DNA from 3 places in the Exiguobacterium sp. s11 genome. Region 3 is predicted to be linked to each of the others. Evidence: riboswitches for the same ligand, from Rfam matches in the RefSeq annotation. Region 3 holds a riboswitch; each other region holds the start of a gene.
The links. A riboswitch is a leader RNA that binds a small molecule or an ion and turns the genes downstream of it on or off. The one in region 3 is predicted to bind lysine.
Positions count from the first base shown of each region.

Region 1: linked by a shared signal. The riboswitch ahead of KNQ12_RS15200 (aspartate kinase) and the one ahead of KNQ12_RS13440 (Na+/H+ antiporter NhaC family protein) in region 3 are both predicted to bind lysine.
Region 2: linked by a shared signal. The riboswitch ahead of KNQ12_RS12215 (amino acid permease) and the one ahead of KNQ12_RS13440 (Na+/H+ antiporter NhaC family protein) in region 3 are both predicted to bind lysine.

Region 1 covers NZ_JACSNF010000006.1:42,392-48,004, forward strand. The annotation lists gene KNQ12_RS15185 (GNAT family N-acetyltransferase) at 1-2, shown strand, start outside; gene KNQ12_RS15190 (argininosuccinate synthase) at 121-1,326, shown strand; gene argH (argininosuccinate lyase) at 1,323-2,693, shown strand; lysine riboswitch at 2,764-2,941, shown strand; gene KNQ12_RS15200 (aspartate kinase) at 3,054-4,253, shown strand; gene KNQ12_RS15205 (aspartate-semialdehyde dehydrogenase) at 4,267-5,259, shown strand; gene dapA (4-hydroxy-tetrahydrodipicolinate synthase) at 5,277-5,613, shown strand, end outside.
Region 2 covers NZ_JACSNF010000003.1:236,610-242,222, forward strand. The annotation lists gene KNQ12_RS12200 (DUF2252 domain-containing protein) at 1-592, opposite strand, end outside; gene msrA (peptide-methionine (S)-S-oxide reductase MsrA) at 661-1,608, opposite strand; gene KNQ12_RS12210 (hypothetical protein) at 1,678-1,860, opposite strand; gene KNQ12_RS12215 (amino acid permease) at 1,941-3,422, opposite strand; lysine riboswitch at 3,554-3,742, opposite strand; gene KNQ12_RS12220 (MarR family winged helix-turn-helix transcriptional regulator) at 3,908-4,363, shown strand; gene KNQ12_RS12225 (diguanylate cyclase) at 4,500-5,591, shown strand.
Region 3 covers NZ_JACSNF010000004.1:169,094-174,706, forward strand. The annotation lists gene KNQ12_RS13420 (ABC transporter ATP-binding protein) at 1-442, opposite strand, end outside; gene KNQ12_RS13425 (SAM-dependent methyltransferase) at 455-1,114, opposite strand; gene KNQ12_RS13430 (heme oxygenase) at 1,204-1,524, shown strand; gene KNQ12_RS13435 (uracil-DNA glycosylase family protein) at 1,649-2,386, shown strand; lysine riboswitch at 2,479-2,657, shown strand; gene KNQ12_RS13440 (Na+/H+ antiporter NhaC family protein) at 2,768-4,351, shown strand; gene htpG (molecular chaperone HtpG) at 4,628-5,613, opposite strand, start outside.

The DNA of each region.
Region 1 (5,613 bases), on a different contig from region 3:
AAGTCATTTTGAAAGAAATCCTGCAAAAAGGGTTTCTTTTTTTTGTTTTCTATGTATATATATAATTCATAATGAATTTTTATACAGACAGATGAATTTAAAACCAGGAGGGAATTATACATGTCGAAACAAAAATTGATCTTAGCTTACTCTGGGGGACTTGATACATCGGTAGCCATCAAGTGGTTGAGCAAGGACTATGACGTCATTGCCTTATGCATGGATGTCGGAGAAGGAAAAGATTTATCCATCATTAAAGAAAAAGCACTCCTCGTCGGTGCGATCGAATCGATCGTCCTCGATGTTAAAGAAGAATTCGCACAAGGCTTCGTTTTACCGGCACTTCAATATGGCGCGCATTACGAAAATGCCTATCCGTTGATTTCAGCGCTTTCGCGTCCGTTGATCGCAGAAAAGCTTGTCGAAGTCGCGCATCAGCACGGTGCGACGGCAGTCGCTCACGGATGTACCGGAAAAGGGAACGACCAAGTCCGGTTCGAAGTTTCAGTCGCAGCACTTGATCCATCACTCGAAGTCATCGCACCGGTCCGGGAATGGAAATGGTCACGGGAAGAAGAAATCGCCTATGCGAAAGAAAACAACGTGCCGATTCCGATCAACCTCGACAGCCCATACTCAATCGACATGAACCTTTGGGGACGGAGTAACGAATGTGGCGTCCTAGAAAACCCTTGGACAGAGCCACCGCAAGACGCTTATGCGTTGACAGTAGCGCCAGAAGACGCTCCGGATCAGGCAGAAGAAGTCATCATTGGCTTTGAAGCAGGTGTTCCGGTCTCGATCAACGGAACGACGTATCCACTGGCGAAACTGATCACGGAACTGAACATCATCGCTGGTGCACATGGGGTCGGACGGATCGACCACGTCGAGAACCGTCTCGTCGGTATCAAATCGCGGGAAGTCTATGAGTGCCCAGGCGCAACGGTGTTACTCAAAGCGCACGCTGCACTCGAGACGATTACATTGACGAAGGACGTCGCGCATTTCAAACCACTACTCAGCAAACAATACGCAGAAACGATCTATAACGGTCTCTTCCATGCACCATTGACGAAAGGCTTGAAAGCATTCCTGACGGCGACACAACAGGACGTCACAGGAGAAGTTCGCGTTAAACTGTTCAAAGGAAACGCAACCGTGACAGGTCGTCAGTCCGCTGTCTCACTCTACGATGAGAAACTTGCGACGTATACGAAAGAAGACGCGTTCGATCATGAAGCAGCAAAAGGCTTCATCAAATTACACGGACTTGCCGTTTCGACGCATGCGAGCGTACATCGTCAGGCGGGTGTAACGAAATGACCAAACTCTGGGGTGGACGTTTTACGGAAAGTGCTTCCGCTCAAGCGGAAGCCTTCGGAGCATCGATCACGTTCGATCAAAAATTAGCGAGCGTCGATTTAAAAGGCAGTCTCGCACACGCGCAGATGCTATTTGAACAAGGGATCCTCGCTCAAGACGAGTGGACACAAATCGAGCAAGGACTGAAGCAACTGGAAACGACGTTAGCGGATCATGTGTATACGCTAGCAGATGAAGACATTCACATGAATCTCGAGCGTTTATTGACGGAACAGATTGGTCCGGTTGCAGGAAAACTGCATACGGCACGGAGCCGAAACGATCAGGTCGCAACGGATTTACATCTATGGATGGAACAACATGTTGAAGCGTTGACGACGGCATTACGCGAGCTCCAATCGGTCATCACGGAACAAGCGGAGCAACATATCGAGACGGTCATGCCAGGGTATACGCATTTGCAACGGGCACAACCGATCTCGCTTGCGCATCATTTGCTCGCTTATTTCTGGATGTTCGAACGTGATGTCGAACGGTTGACGGATAATCAAAAGCGGATCCGGAAATCACCGCTCGGGGCAGGCGCGCTCGCGGGGACGACATTCCCAATCGATCGTTTTCGTTCTGCCGAGTTGCTCGGTTTTGAGTCAATCTATCCGAACAGTCTCGACGCTGTCTCCGACCGCGATTTCGTCATCGAATACCTCGGGATCGCCTCGACCGTCATGATGCATCTCTCGCGTTTTTGTGAAGAAATCATCATCTGGGCATCGCAAGAATTTGGCTTCATCGAGTTGTCTGATGCTTTCTCGACAGGGTCGAGCATGATGCCACAGAAGAAAAATCCTGATTTCGCTGAATTGATTCGTGGGAAAACGGGGCGCGTCTACGGCAATCTGATGGGCTTCTTGACGACGATGAAGGCATTACCACTCGCTTACAACAAAGACATGCAAGAGGATAAGGAAGGGGTCTTCGATACAGCAGATACCGTTCTCCAATCCGTTCAAATCTTCACCGGAATGATTGAATCTGCGACGTTTAAGACCGAAGCGCTCAAGAAGGCGACAATGCAAGACTTCTCGAATGCAACGGAACTCGCCGACTACCTTGTAACGAAAGGCATACCGTTCCGGGAAGCGCATGAAATCGTCGGCAAAGCCGTCCTTTACTGTGTGCAGAACGGTTGTTTCCTGAAGGATTTGAACCTCGAGACGTATCAAACGTTCCATCCTGATATCACGGAAGACGTCTATCCGCTCCTCGATCCGGTTCAAGCAGTAGCACGCCGGACTAGCTACGGCGGGACAGGGTTTGCTGCCGTGTCGGAGCAACTCGAACTCGCGAAACAGCATCTTGCGAATTGACGAATTTTGAAAAAAAACAGTCAAATGACTGGATTTAACAAAAGATGTCTGCTATAACTGTAACTAACAACCGACAGATAGAGGCGCGGATGACATGAGTAGCATCATTCTTGAAGGCAAGCATGCCGAATGATGTGAAAGGGGAAGTCCGCCGAAGTGAACGAGAAGATGCTTCTTCTTGTTTGCTGGTACAACGGTTAAGATCCGTTGTACTGCCGAAACCGATGTTTCGGAGCGCTATCTTACGTAAAAGAACGAATGACTTTGTCTTCGTTTGTCCGATCGTGATAACGACGGGCCGTAGGAACGCTCCTACCGGCCCGTCGTTTTTTTCTGTATCGGGACAAAGGAGATAGGATTGTGACAACTGTACTTAAATTTGGTGGAAGCTCGGTTGCGACTGTCGAACAGATTCAGTCTATTGCGAATTATTTGAAGAGTCGCGCAGCCGAAGGTGAAAAACTCGTCGTCGTCGTTTCGGCGATGGGCAAGATGACAGATTCTTTGATCGCTCAGGCGCAAGCCATCACGGATCGCCCCGAGCGAAGAGAACTCGATCGACTGCTTGCCATCGGAGAAGAACAGACGATTTCATTACTCAGCATCGCCCTCAACTCGCTCGGTGTCAAAGCGTTATCGCAAACAGGCGCTCAAGCAGGAATCAGCACGATGGGCGTGCATACGAAAAGTAAGATCAAACAGATCGATGGAGATCTGTTACGACAAAAACTCGAAACGTACGATGTCGTCATCGTCGCCGGATTCCAAGGTGTCAACGAACTCGGTGATGTCACGACGCTTGGACGGGGTGGGTCGGATACAACGGCAGTTGCCCTTGCGGCAGTCCTTGATAAACGGTGCGAAATCTATACCGATGTCGACGGTGTCTATACAGCTGATCCGCGAATCCATGCCGCCGCTCAACCGATTCCACATATCTCGTATGATGAGATGATGGAAATGAGCGCCCTCGGGTCGAAGGTCATGGAAATGCGAAGTGTCGAACTAGGAAAAAAATACGGCGTACACATCTTCGTCGGGAAAACACTTGAATCGAAAAGGGGAACATGGATCATGGAAGCGACGGAAACAATGGAACAAAAAGCGGTGACGAGTGTCAGTGTGACGAAGAACGTCTTGACGGTATCAATCAAACACGTACCGCAAACGAATGCAGCAGTAGCCGATATCTTCGAACTGTTATCCAATCGCCACGTCAACATCGACATGATCAGTCAAACGACGTTCGACAGTGACATTTTCTTATCGTTCTCATGTCCACTCGATGAGGAAGAGTTCCTCGATGAAGCATTGAAAGACATCATGGATCGCTTCACGACAGTCAAGGTCGATCGCCATAATCAACACGCAAAATTATCTGTCGTCGGAATCGGGATGCGGGATGCAACAGGTGTCGCTTCGAAGTTGTTCGCAATCTTCCGAGCGGAGAACATCCCGTTCTATCAAGTCACGACATCAGAAATCAGCATCTCGTACACGATTGCACAAGCAGACATTGAACGGACGGTTGCAGCGATTGCAAACGCGTTCGAGTTATAAGGAGGAAAACAGGATGTATCATGTAGCCGTCATTGGAGCAACCGGCGCCGTCGGTCAAAAAATGTTACAAGTCCTAGCAGAACTGGACTTCCCGGTCAGCCGCCTGTCCGCTTACGCTTCTGCTCGTTCAGCAGGGAACACGGTACAGTTCAAGGGAGAAGATATTACGATCCAAGCGCTGACGCCAAATATCACAGAAGACGGGATCGATGTCGCGTTGTTCGCAGCAGGCGGAACGATCAGTGAGCAATATGCCCCGTTACTAGCTGAAAACGGAACACTCGTCGTTGATAATTCAAGTGCTTTCCGGATGCAGGAGACGATTCCGCTCGTCGTGCCAGAAGTCAATCCGCAAGCGATTCAAGCGACGGACCGCTTGATCGCAAATCCGAACTGTTCGACGATTCAATCCGTCGTCGCTTTAGCACCGCTCCAGTCACTGGGATTCGAACGGATCAACTATACGACGTATCAGGCCGTATCTGGTTCTGGTCAAAAAGGAATCGAGGATCTGGCACGTGGAGCACGCGGAGAAGAGCCCGTCAATTATCCGCATCCGATTCACGATAACATCTTGCCGCATATCGATGTATTCCTTGAGAACGGCTATACGAAAGAAGAGCAGAAGATGATTGATGAAACACGGAAAATCTTCAATCTTCCAGCATTACCTGTCAGTGCGACATGTGTCCGGGTTCCAGTCACGAATTCTCACTCGGTTGCAATCAACGTCACGTTTACACAACCGACGACGGTCGAAGCGATCCGTGAAGCACTTGAAAACGCACCGGGCGTCGTCCTCATCGATGATGTCGCGAATACGCGTTATCCGATGCCGCTTGACGCGAGTGGGACGGACGATGTCTATGTCGGACGAATTCGACAAGATGATAGTCTCGCGAATACGTTCCATCTCTGGTGTGTAGCCGACAACATTCGAAAAGGTGCCGCCTCGAATGCCGTACAAGTCGCACGCCAAGCCATCGAACAGTCGATTCATTCATAAAAAAGGAGGAGTTCTTCATGTTCAAAGGAGCAGGTACAGCGCTCGTCACACCATTTAATGAAGCAGGCGAGTTGGATCTACACGTATTCGAACGCTTGATCGAGCAACAACTCGCAGCAGGAATTCAGGCGCTTGTCGTCGGAGGAACGACAGGAGAAGGATCGACACTGACGAACACGGAATTCGAACAACTACTGACGACTGCCGTTCAAATCACGGCAGGACGAGTACCAGTCATTGCCGGAACGGGTTCGAACAACACGGCAGCAACAATCGAGAAGACGTTACTCGCAGAGCGCCTCGGTGCGGACGCAGCGATGCTCGTCACACCGTACTACAATAAAACATCGCAAG
Region 2 (5,613 bases), on a different contig from region 3:
AACGTCTCACGCCATCCACTAGTTCCGTACGCTCTCCCATTAATTCCTCACGTTTCTTTTCTGCTTTTTTGATCAACTTCTTGATTGGTCCTTTCGTATTATCCCGCGTAAAACAGACATCACTCGGATCTTTTCCGAGAGCGTACTTTTTTAAATCGTGTAAGTATTCCAGGACATAATTTCGAATCGCAGGAGTCGGATCGTATCCTGCCTCTTCAGCGAACAACCGGACGGAGACCGCCATGCGAATCAAATCGTATAGATAAGATCCTAAGTATCCTTCATCAAAGTCATTGACGTCGTAGATGATCTCTCCCTTCGCATTGCCATGGACACCGAAATTCTCAAAATGAAGATCTCCCTGAATCCACGTCGGTTTATCACGAGGCGTATCAAAACCAAGGGGAATTCGCGTCACGTCATAATAAAACAGATGCGAACTCCCACGGAAAAAGCGAAACGGACTCAAGCTCATCTTGTCGTACTTTTCCTGACGTGCTTGCTCATCGAGCTGACGGATTTCGTGATCGTAGAAATCAAGCACTTTCGCAATCGTCATTTGTCGAATCTCTTCATATACGGGTCGAAACATTCGATTCTCTCCCTTCCATTTGAAAAAAAGAGCAGTCAAAACGAAATCGTTTGACTGCTCCTTACGTGTTACTCGAAATGTTTTTTATATTCCCCATATCCTGCCGAATCAAGCTCTTCAAGCGGAATAAATCGTAATGCTGCTGAGTTGATACAATAGCGAAGACCACCAAGTTCTGTCGGACCATCATCGAAGATATGACCGAGGTGACTATCCGCATTCGCAGAACGCACTTCCGTCCGCGTCATCCCGTGACTCGTATCGAGTTCGACTTCCATCTTGTCTTCTGAGATGGGTTTAGCGAAGCTTGGCCAACCACAGTTTGACTGGAACTTATCTTTCGATGTGAAGAGTGGTGTGCCGTCAACGATATCGACGTACAGTCCTGGACGTTCTTCATCCCAGTATTCGTTACGGAAAGCGGGTTCTGTCCCGTTCTCTTGTGTGACTTTATACTGAATTGGTGTCAGACGCTCTTTCAGTTCTTTTTCCTTACCGTGGTCCTTCCACGCTTCTTTGATGAATTTCGCGCGACCTGAGCCGACACTATACATCTGATAACGGAACGGATTCTTTTTATAATAATCTTGGTGATATTCTTCTGCTGGCCAAAACGGCTTTTCTGGACGAATCTCTACCGCGACCGGACGCGAGAAACGTCCTGATGCGTCAAGCGCTGCTTTCGAACGTTCCGCCGTTTCACGCTGTGCTTCATCGACATAAAAGATAGCCGGCTGATACGATTCACCACGGTCGTTGAACTGACCACCACCGTCTGTCGGATCGATTTGACGCCAGAAAATCTCGAGTAATTCTTCGTACGTAATGACGGACGGATCGTACGTGACTTCAACCGCCTCCAAGTGACCTGTCGTTTCCGAACAGACCTCTTTATAAGTCGGGTTCTCTGTATGACCACCGGTATATCCTGAAATGACCTGCTCTACCCCATCATATTTATGGAATGGCTTGACCATGCACCAGAAACAACCACCTGCAAATATTGCTTTTGCCATCTATCTTCCCCTCCTCTGTATATGACTATTTTACCTCGTTCAGAGAATGGACTCGACTTTCCTGCTCATTCAATCCTCCGGGTTCGCTTTTAGACGACGCATGACGAAGTAGATCGCCGCAAAGACAAGAAGAAGTCCTCCAAGCGAATACCAGATGTTATTCAAACGATAGATCATTTGGTATAAGGCAAGCGTCACAAGCAATAATGCGATCGGTAAGAAGGCACGCTTAAAGTGGTACCAGTAATTCATAAAGATCGCCCCCTGTTTTTCTTTCATCTTACTTGAAGCGACATCTAAAAAGCCACCTTCATTTGAAGGTGGCTAGTTGATTACGATTGACGTGGATGTTCTGGGAAGTCCATCTCGTCATAACGAACGATTGACGTCCGGTTTTTGAATTTATGTCCCAACCAGAAGGCGAGGAATAATGGAATACCAACATACGTTGCGGCAATTCCGACCCAATCAATTTGATCCGCGAGGAATGCGGCATAGTTTTGACCGACGATGACGAGGAAACAAAGACCGAATGCGAACAGCGGACCGAATGGGAACGCTGGTGCCACATATGGTAAGTCTTTCAACGAGTGACCTTGTGCAAGGAATCCTTTACGGAAACGATAGTGACTGATTGCAATCCCGAGCCATGCGATGAATCCTGTCATACCGGAAGCATTGAGTAACCACAAGTAGACTTGTCCACCAAACATTGACGTCAAGAAACAGAGTGCACCGATTGCTCCTGTTGCGAGCAAAGCGTTACGCGGTACACCGTTTTTCGATACTTTCGCAAACAACTTCGGTGCATCTCCTTGGCGAGCAAGCGTATAAAGCATCCGAGTCGAAGCATACATACCTGAGTTTCCGGCAGATAGAACAGACGTCAAGATGACGGCGTTCATGAGTGCTGCTGAGAACGCAAGACCTGCTTTTTCAAAGACGAGCGTAAACGGACTAACCGCTACGTCCGTAATGTCATTCGAAACCAAGTTCGGACTCGTATACGGAATGAGCATTCCGATGACGAAAATCGCGAAGACGTAGAAAAGTAAGATACGCCAGAAAACTTGTTTGACTGCTTTAGGAACGTTCTTTTTCGGGTCTTCTGACTCACCCGCGGCAATCCCGACGAGCTCCGTTCCTTGGAAACTGAATCCAGCAACAAGAATGATTCCGATGACGGCAGGAATCCCACCGACGAACGGTGCATCGCCAAGAGCAAAGTTTTTAAAGCCAACCGGTGGCTCCGATGTAAAGACACCGAAAATCATCGCAACACCGACGACTAAAAAGACGATGACGGTAACGACTTTAATCATCGCAAACCAATACTCCGCTTCCCCGAATCCTTTAACGGAGAAGTAGTTCAAGCCGATCATGAGTAAGAGGAATAAGGCACTGAAATAAAATCCAGGAACATCCGGGAACCAGTACGTCATGACGATTTGTGCTGCGACGAGTTCAACTGCGATCGTGACTGCCCAGTTGTACCAGTAGTTCCAGCCGAGTGCAAAGCCGAATGATGGATCGACGAATTTTGTTCCATATGTCGAGAAGGATCCAGCGACCGGCATGTACGCTGCCATTTCACCAAGACTTGTCATTAGGAAGTAAACCATCAGACCAACGATTGCATACGATAGGAGCGCACCACCTGGTCCTGCTGCTGCGACGGAAGCACCGGACGCAATGAAGAGTCCTGTTCCGATCGCTCCACCGATGGCGATCATTGACATATGACGGGCTTGTAATCCACGTTTTAATCCTTCTGCTGTCGAATCTGTTGTTTGTTTCACATCTAGATTGTTCATTTCGTTCGCTTCTCTCTTTAATAAATTTTTGAGAGGACACTTTTTGAATGAAAAAACAAAAAGCGCCCTCATCTTCCAGATGGAAGATGAGAACGCAACATAATAAAATGGATGCGCCTCATTCTACCGTCGTGAAAGATAGCTCTCCACAAGTAGGTGATACCCGACTTGTGACAGTATTAGACCTATTTGATCTAATCCCAATCGATCATCTTCAAAGCGATGATTGATTTCGGCAATTCTTCCTTTCAGGTCACCTCATCTGTCGCTTGACGACATCCGTAACCGTACTCTTAAGAACTGCAACCTCCATCCCACTGGTTGAGTGAGAACTGAATTAAGTTAGTTATTACTACGCCATATTACACAAAACGCCACGAAATTGTCAATTGCCTTTTTCGAATCTGGGGTAGTCGATGGTAAAAATCCGATATGTTTAGTACACTAAATGGTAGAAGTCCACTGAGAGAAAGGATGCTGCTTGCATGCCACAGGAACGTGATTTGCTAACTTATCGACTCGAGGAACAAATGCGTGTCATTCTTCGTACCCTGCGACGTGAACTTAACCGGCTATTTGAAGGAACGGCGACCCGGAGTGAATTTTTCATCTTACGAAGCCTTTCAGAAAATGGTCCTCAGCGCCCGACGCTTCTTGCGGAACAATTTGAGCTCGCGACGAGTCAAGTCACTGCTTTGACGGATAAGCTGTATAAACAAGGATATGTCACACGGACACGCTCGACGGAAGATCGTCGTTCAATCGTCCTCGCTTTGACGGATGACGGAGAACGTGCATTTCGGGATCTCGAAATCGTCCGGAAAAACTATTTACAAGATCGCTTCGGTACATTGACGGAAGAAGAGCTGGAAACGATGATTCGTGTCTTTGATAAAATTTTACTGACGATGGATGAGGATTCTCTTACTTCATCTTCTTAAAAACGGTAGATTTTCTACCGTTTTTTATTTTTCATCTAAACATTTATGCCTGTCTAACCGTTATCTAGTTGAGTATACTGGAAGTATATATATGGAAATCTGTTAGTTGGGGAGCTGGGAGGATTTGTTGTCCATCATGAATCAATTCATCATTAACTTTTGTCTACTGTTTACAACGATTACTCTCTTGTTCTTACCGTTTCGGAATCAACCGCGTATTTCATTGAACTCCAAATGGAGCATTCGACTTATACTCGGAGCAGTCTCTGGTTTGATTGCGGTCTTATTGATGTTCAATGGGATTCAAATCGATGTCGCCCGTGTTGATTTACGTATCGTTCCCGTCGCGATTGCCATGCTGTTCGGTGGTTTCCCAAGCGCCATCGTTGCTGGTGCAATGATCATCGGGACACGTTACTTTTTAACACCAGTTGATCAAATGGAAGGATTTTATTTATCGACGTTGATCATCGTCTTGTTCATCACGACGATCGGGATCATTCGTCGATTCGTCCATGTCTCGATGCGTCATTTTCAGCTTATGGTGTTGGTCGGTATTCTCTATTCGTTACCCGCCATCTACGTCCTGACGCACAGCTGGTCGACATTCTTTAAAATCTCGATTGCGTACGTCTTCTTTAATTTATTAGCTGGCTTTGTCGCTTTTCGATTGCTGACGGAATTACGCCGTCACTTCGAAAACATCCAGTATCAGCAGAAACTCGCCATGACGGATGCTTTGACAGGGCTCGCCAATCGTCGTCGCCTGGATGACTCGCTTTCGCTTGTCGGCTCGACCGACCAAGGCTATTCGCTTGTACTCATCGATATCGATTTCTTCAAGCATGTCAATGATACATATGGTCATGATGCGGGCGATGATGTGTTACGCCAACTCGGCATGACTCTCGCTTCCTTGACCCGTCCAGACGACCTCGTCGGACGGTACGGTGGTGAAGAATTTTTAATCATCTTACCAAGTACTTCGGCGAAAGAAGCGCAAAAAATAGCAGAACTAGCTCGGTTGACGGTCGCACGTAACCTGTTCCCAACAGCAGATGTACCTGATCTGCAAATTACGATCTCACTTGGGATTTCCCATTCCAGTGGTTCGCATACGTCACTTGAAGCATTACAACAGGCAGATAAAGCGTTGTATTATTCAAAAGAAAGCGGACGGAATCGGAGTACGATCTATACGAAAGAACTTGCATTCCGACAAGCTTAAACTGATTGGACACTTCCGCAGG
Region 3 (5,613 bases):
AGACGGGTGCATCCTTCATGAAGCAACCGACAAGTGCCAATTTTTGTTTCATCCCTTTTGACATCTTGCGGATTTTCGTCTTCGTCTCAAAAGGAAATCGTTTCAACAACAGTTGTCGCCGTGCCGGATCGCTACCGTGTAGTCGTTGCATCAAATCCAGCATGTCTGCTCCCGTCATGTCTCCAGGTAAACTAATCTCCCCCGGCAAATAACCGACCAATTTCTTCACTTCTTTACTTTGCTTCCAGCAATCAAAACCACCGATCGTCGCCTTTCCACCATCCGCAGCCAATAGTCCCATCAAATGTCGGAGTGTCGTTGATTTTCCAGATCCATTTGGTCCGATGAAACCGAATATCGTACCCGGATCAACTGTAAAACTGACATCGAATATTCCACGCCCCGGTGCAAACTCTTTCGTGACATGCTCTAAACGGATCATCATCCGACCTCCTTATCTTTTATTTCTTTCCTCACTGTATTCATACCCGTTTTGAAGCAGTTTGTTCGGATCAAAGCGATAGATGACGAACCGCTCGTCATGATTTTTTTCATAGAGGTCTCGTAATCGAATCTCATCGACTTGCTCGAATACGGTATGACGCTCCAAGTACTCCCGGTATTCATCGGTCGGGTAATACAAGATGAGATCAACCGAACGCGGGGAACGTTCGACCGAACTTAAAATGTGATCGATCACTTTCATGAAAATTTGTGAAGAGAATGGATTGAAGAAATAAAACTTATTCGTCTCATCCGGAATGGCATACTGCTCGGCATACGTCTGTTCAAATCGCAAACTTCCGGAACGCCGCTTCCGTCGACTTTGGTAGTTCGCCATATTCCGGAGTGCGTCCTCGTAAAATTGTCCGTTCATCTCGATTCCGATGACGGAACAATCGAATCGGTCGTGTAAGTAAAAGTTCAAACGCCCTTTCCCACACCCGAAATCAATGACCGTGTCCTGTTTTTGAAACAAATACGTTTCGCATAATTCGTCTAGTGCCGCATAAGGCGTTGGTTCATAGCGATTGTAGTGACTAAACACACCATAGAGGTGTTGCATCTCAATGGTCTCGATTCGTAATCGTTGATCGTATTCCTGTTCATTCATTGTCGTTTGTTCCTTCTTTCCGGCATTCTTGCCTTCATCGTACTATACTGAAGAAGTACGTTACTCGTTTTTTGAAAGGGGATTTTATGATGATCGTCGTTACGAACCGGATTAAAGTCAAAAAAGGGATGGCTGCAGCTCTCGCTCCTCGTTTTACGCGTCCAAGTGGACTTGATACGATGGACGGATTCATCCGCGTCGAGGTCTTATTGACGCAAAACATCGAAGAACATGATGAAATGAACGTCAACATGTACTGGGAAGACATGAAGAGTTTTCAAGCATGGCGTGAGAGTGACGATTTCAAAGCGTCACATAGTCGACCTGCGAGTAGTGAGGCAGGAGAATCGCCAATGCTCGGCAGCGAGATTCTGACATATGAAGTTGCTTCGGTCAAAGAACGCGCATGATGCACGAAAAGGACTCGTCTCGAGTCCTTTTTTATATACCTATACACAAATAGTGAAAGGGTTTAATTGTCTCAAATGGTATTATTTGTTATTATAGTGCCAATACAGAGAGAGAGGGTTCTTCATGAATTCATTAACTATATTTGAACAAGCCATTCGTAGCTTACCTGATGATCGTACGTTACGACGTGATGAATTATGGACGGACGATTTTTTATTGCAACAGGAGAACGAGCTGACCGTCTATTACTCTCCGATTGGCGAATATGTCAATACTGAAGCAAAAGTCGTCATCATCGGGATCACACCAGGTTTTGAACAGATGCGAATCGCTTTCGAAGAAGCAACGGATGCCCTCCATCATGGGGCTTCACTAGAAGGGACGGCACGCATCGTCAAATATGCAGCCAGTTTTGCCGGAACGATGCGACGTAACCTCGTCCAGATGCTTGATACACTCGAGCTTCCAGCATTGCTCGGAATTGAGACGGCTACTAGCTTATTCCATCAACATCAGAAATTATTGCATCCAACATCACTGTTAAAGCAACCCGTCTTTTATCGCGAAAAGAATTACTCGGGTCATCAACCGAAAATTAGTCGTAGTTCTTTATTGAGGCACTACGCGGAAGAACACTTCGTCGCTGAGATCAATCAGTTACAAAAACCAGCGTTATTAATTCCACTCGGTCGGGTCGTCGAGACGCAAGTCCGTGGATTGATTCAGGATGGACGAATCGAACAACATCAGCTTCTTTCCAACTTCCCCCATCCATCTGGCGCGAACGGTCATCGAAAAAAACAATTCGAAGAAAACCAAGCCTATTTGATGAAACAGCTCATTCAACATTTTGCCGAATGAGCAACTTTGTCTTAAATTATCAGAATATATGGTTGAATCTTTTTTGAAATACGTGATAAAGTGTCCATAAGAACAGAATATGACTATTCTATCGATGAGGTAGAGGCGCGATTTCAATCAGTACTTGGTCCGAGGATGACAACGAAGACGACTACAGGAAAGGTGACATCGCCGAAATGACAGTATGCGTCGAGCATACCGTCGTTGGTCGATTCGGGAAATACCCGATCGATTGCCATACATAACAGTTGTATGGAGCGCTCCAATTCGGCTAAGAAAGACGCATCCAGCGAGGGTGTCGGCTTTGTTGCCGGTGCCCTTGCTTTTTTTGTGCCGCGGGGTCTCATCTTTAAGCCATTTTTAAAGAGGAGGATATTTTTCATGGTCAACTATTCAGATTCCATTATTGCCCTTGTACCTGCTTTACTAGCTATCTTATTAGCCATCTTTACCCGAAAGGTCGTTCTTTCGTTAGGTGTCGGCATTCTCGTCGGTGCCCTGTTACTTCACCGTTTTAACCCGATCGATACGGTAACCTATCTCGGCAAGAATATCTTTAGCCTCTTTTGGGCGGATGGTGCCTTGAACGAGTGGAACGTTTTATTACTTGTTTTCTTGTTATTGCTCGGTGTCCTTTCCACATTAATTCAAACATCTGGTGGCGCTCGCGCCTTCGGTGAATGGGCTTCTACACACGTCAAGACAGCGCGTGGTGCACGCTTAGTCGCCTTCGGTCTCGGTATCTTGATTTTCATCGATGATTACTTCAACAGTCTCGCTGTCGGCAATGTCAGTCGTCCGCTAACGGATCGCCGTGGTGTCTCACGTGCGAAGCTTGCCTATTTGATTGACTCAACAGCTGCGCCTGTTTGTGTCATCAGTCCGCTTTCGAGTTGGGGCGCATTCATCATTTCCATCATCGCCGGTATCTTAACGACGCACTCGATTACGGATTACTCAGCGTTTAGTGCTTTCATGATGATCGTTCCAATGAACTTCTATGCGATTTTCGCGTTACTTTTAACACTTTACATCGCTTACTCTGGCGTCTCTGTCGGACCGATGAAACAGCATGAACGCCGCGCTGCGAATGGTGAACTTTTTGATGCGTCAAAAGGAACACCGATGGGGATGGCAAAAGAGGTCAACGAACATACGAACGGAAAAGTCCGGGATCTCGTCGTTCCGATCGTCGTTCTCGTCATTGCTACGATCAGTGCGTTACTCGGGACAGGTGCTCAGGCACTTGCAGCCGACAACCGTCCGTTTACTTTAATTGGAGCATTTGAGGCAACAGACGTCACACGCTCACTTGTCGCAGGTGTCGTCATCAGTTTAATCGTCGCTTTCTTGATGCTGATCGGACGAAAAATTCCGGGTCGCGATTACCGTGCAAGCATCGTCGCTGGTATGCGTTCGATGTGGCCAGCAGTCGTGATTCTATTATTTGCTTGGACGATCATCGCTGTTATTGGTGATATGAAAACAGGCGATTATCTCGCAAGCTTCATCAGCAACTCGATTTCTGCTTCGTACTTGCCGTTCTTATTATTCTTGATTGCCTGCTTGATGGCATTCTCGACAGGAACAAGTTGGGGCACATTCGGGATCATGTTGCCAATCGGTGCGGATCTCGTCATGGCTGTCGATGCCTCACTCTTATTACCGACGCTTGCTGCTGTTCTTGCTGGATCTGTCTTCGGTGACCATTGTTCACCGATTTCCGATACGACGATCCTCAGTTCGACAGGGGCTGGATCCCATCATATCGATCACGTTACGACACAGTTACCGTATGCGCTAGTCGGTGCCGTCACTGCGGCAGTAGGTTATTTAGTCATCGGTTTCACGGAGTCTTCGGTCTTCGGTTTCATCGGAGCTCTTGTCACATTCGTACTCTTCGTCGTCGTCTTGAACGTTCTCTCGAAAAAAGGCGAAACTGCTTCGGATTTACAAACGGATTGATGAAATGAAAAAGGGACTGACTCAAAAAAGAATGACGCGTCTTTTCACGCCCTTTCCTCAGGCGAGACACAAGCCTGTTTTCCTGCTTAAATGAAGCAGGAAAACGGGTCTCGTTCGTCTCTGACAGCGCATAAATGCGCTTTTCCTGTAGGAGTGGCGTGTGACGCGCCATTCTTTTTGTTACGAGATAAGGGTGGCAGATCATCATTCTGCCACCCTTATCTTTGTAGAGACCAACTTTGAGTCAGCCCCTTTTTTTCGACTTCATGTCATGTCTTATACCATAAGTTCACACACATCATTCGCGAACGCTACCGGATCCTCGAGTGGAAGCCCTTCGACAAGTAATGCTTGTTGATACATCAGTTTGGTATAGCGCTCGAATTTTGAACGATCGTTTTGATACGCCGTTTCAAGAGACTCGAACACTGCGTGTGACGGATTCAATTCAAGAATCTTGACCGCTTCTACCCCTTCATTATTCGGCATCGCCTTCAGAATTTTCTCCATCTCGATCGAGACAGCGCCGTCCGTCGCAAAGCAGACAGGATGCGATTTTAGACGTGTTGAGGCTTTGACTTCCTTGACTTGCCCACTTAGCACTTCCTGCATGGCTTGGAACATCTCTGCTTGTGCGTCCGTCGTCTCCGCTTCCTCCGCTTCAATCCCTAAATCGCTGCTCGTGACCGACTTGAACGTCTTCTCGTTGTACGTCACGAGCATCTGGATCGCGAACTCATCGATCTCTTCCGTGAAGTACAAGATATCATACCCTTTATCATGGACGAGCTCGGATTGTGGTAATTTATCCAGACGATTCGTACTCTCACCAGCGGCGTAGTAAATATGTGCCTGATCTTCCGGCATCGCTGCGACGTATTCTGCGAGTGTGATCAACTTCTTTTCCTTCGCCGAGTAGAAGAGGACCAGATCCTGCACCTGTTCTTTATGCATGCCATAATCATTATACATACCGAACTTCAGCTGGCGTCCGAACGCTTGATAGAATGTTTCGTACTTCGTGCGATCCTCGCGCAGGAGGGCTTCGAGTTGTGTCTTGATCTTACTTTGGATATTTTTCGCGATCAATTTCAATTGACGATCGTGCTGCAGTAACTCGCGCGAGATGTTGAGCGATAAGTCTTCCGAGTCGACCATCCCTTTGACGAAACTGAAGTGATCCGGCAACAAGTCGCTGCATTTTTCCATGATTAAGACACCGTTGGCATAGAGTTCAAGACCCTTTTCAAATTCCTTCGAAT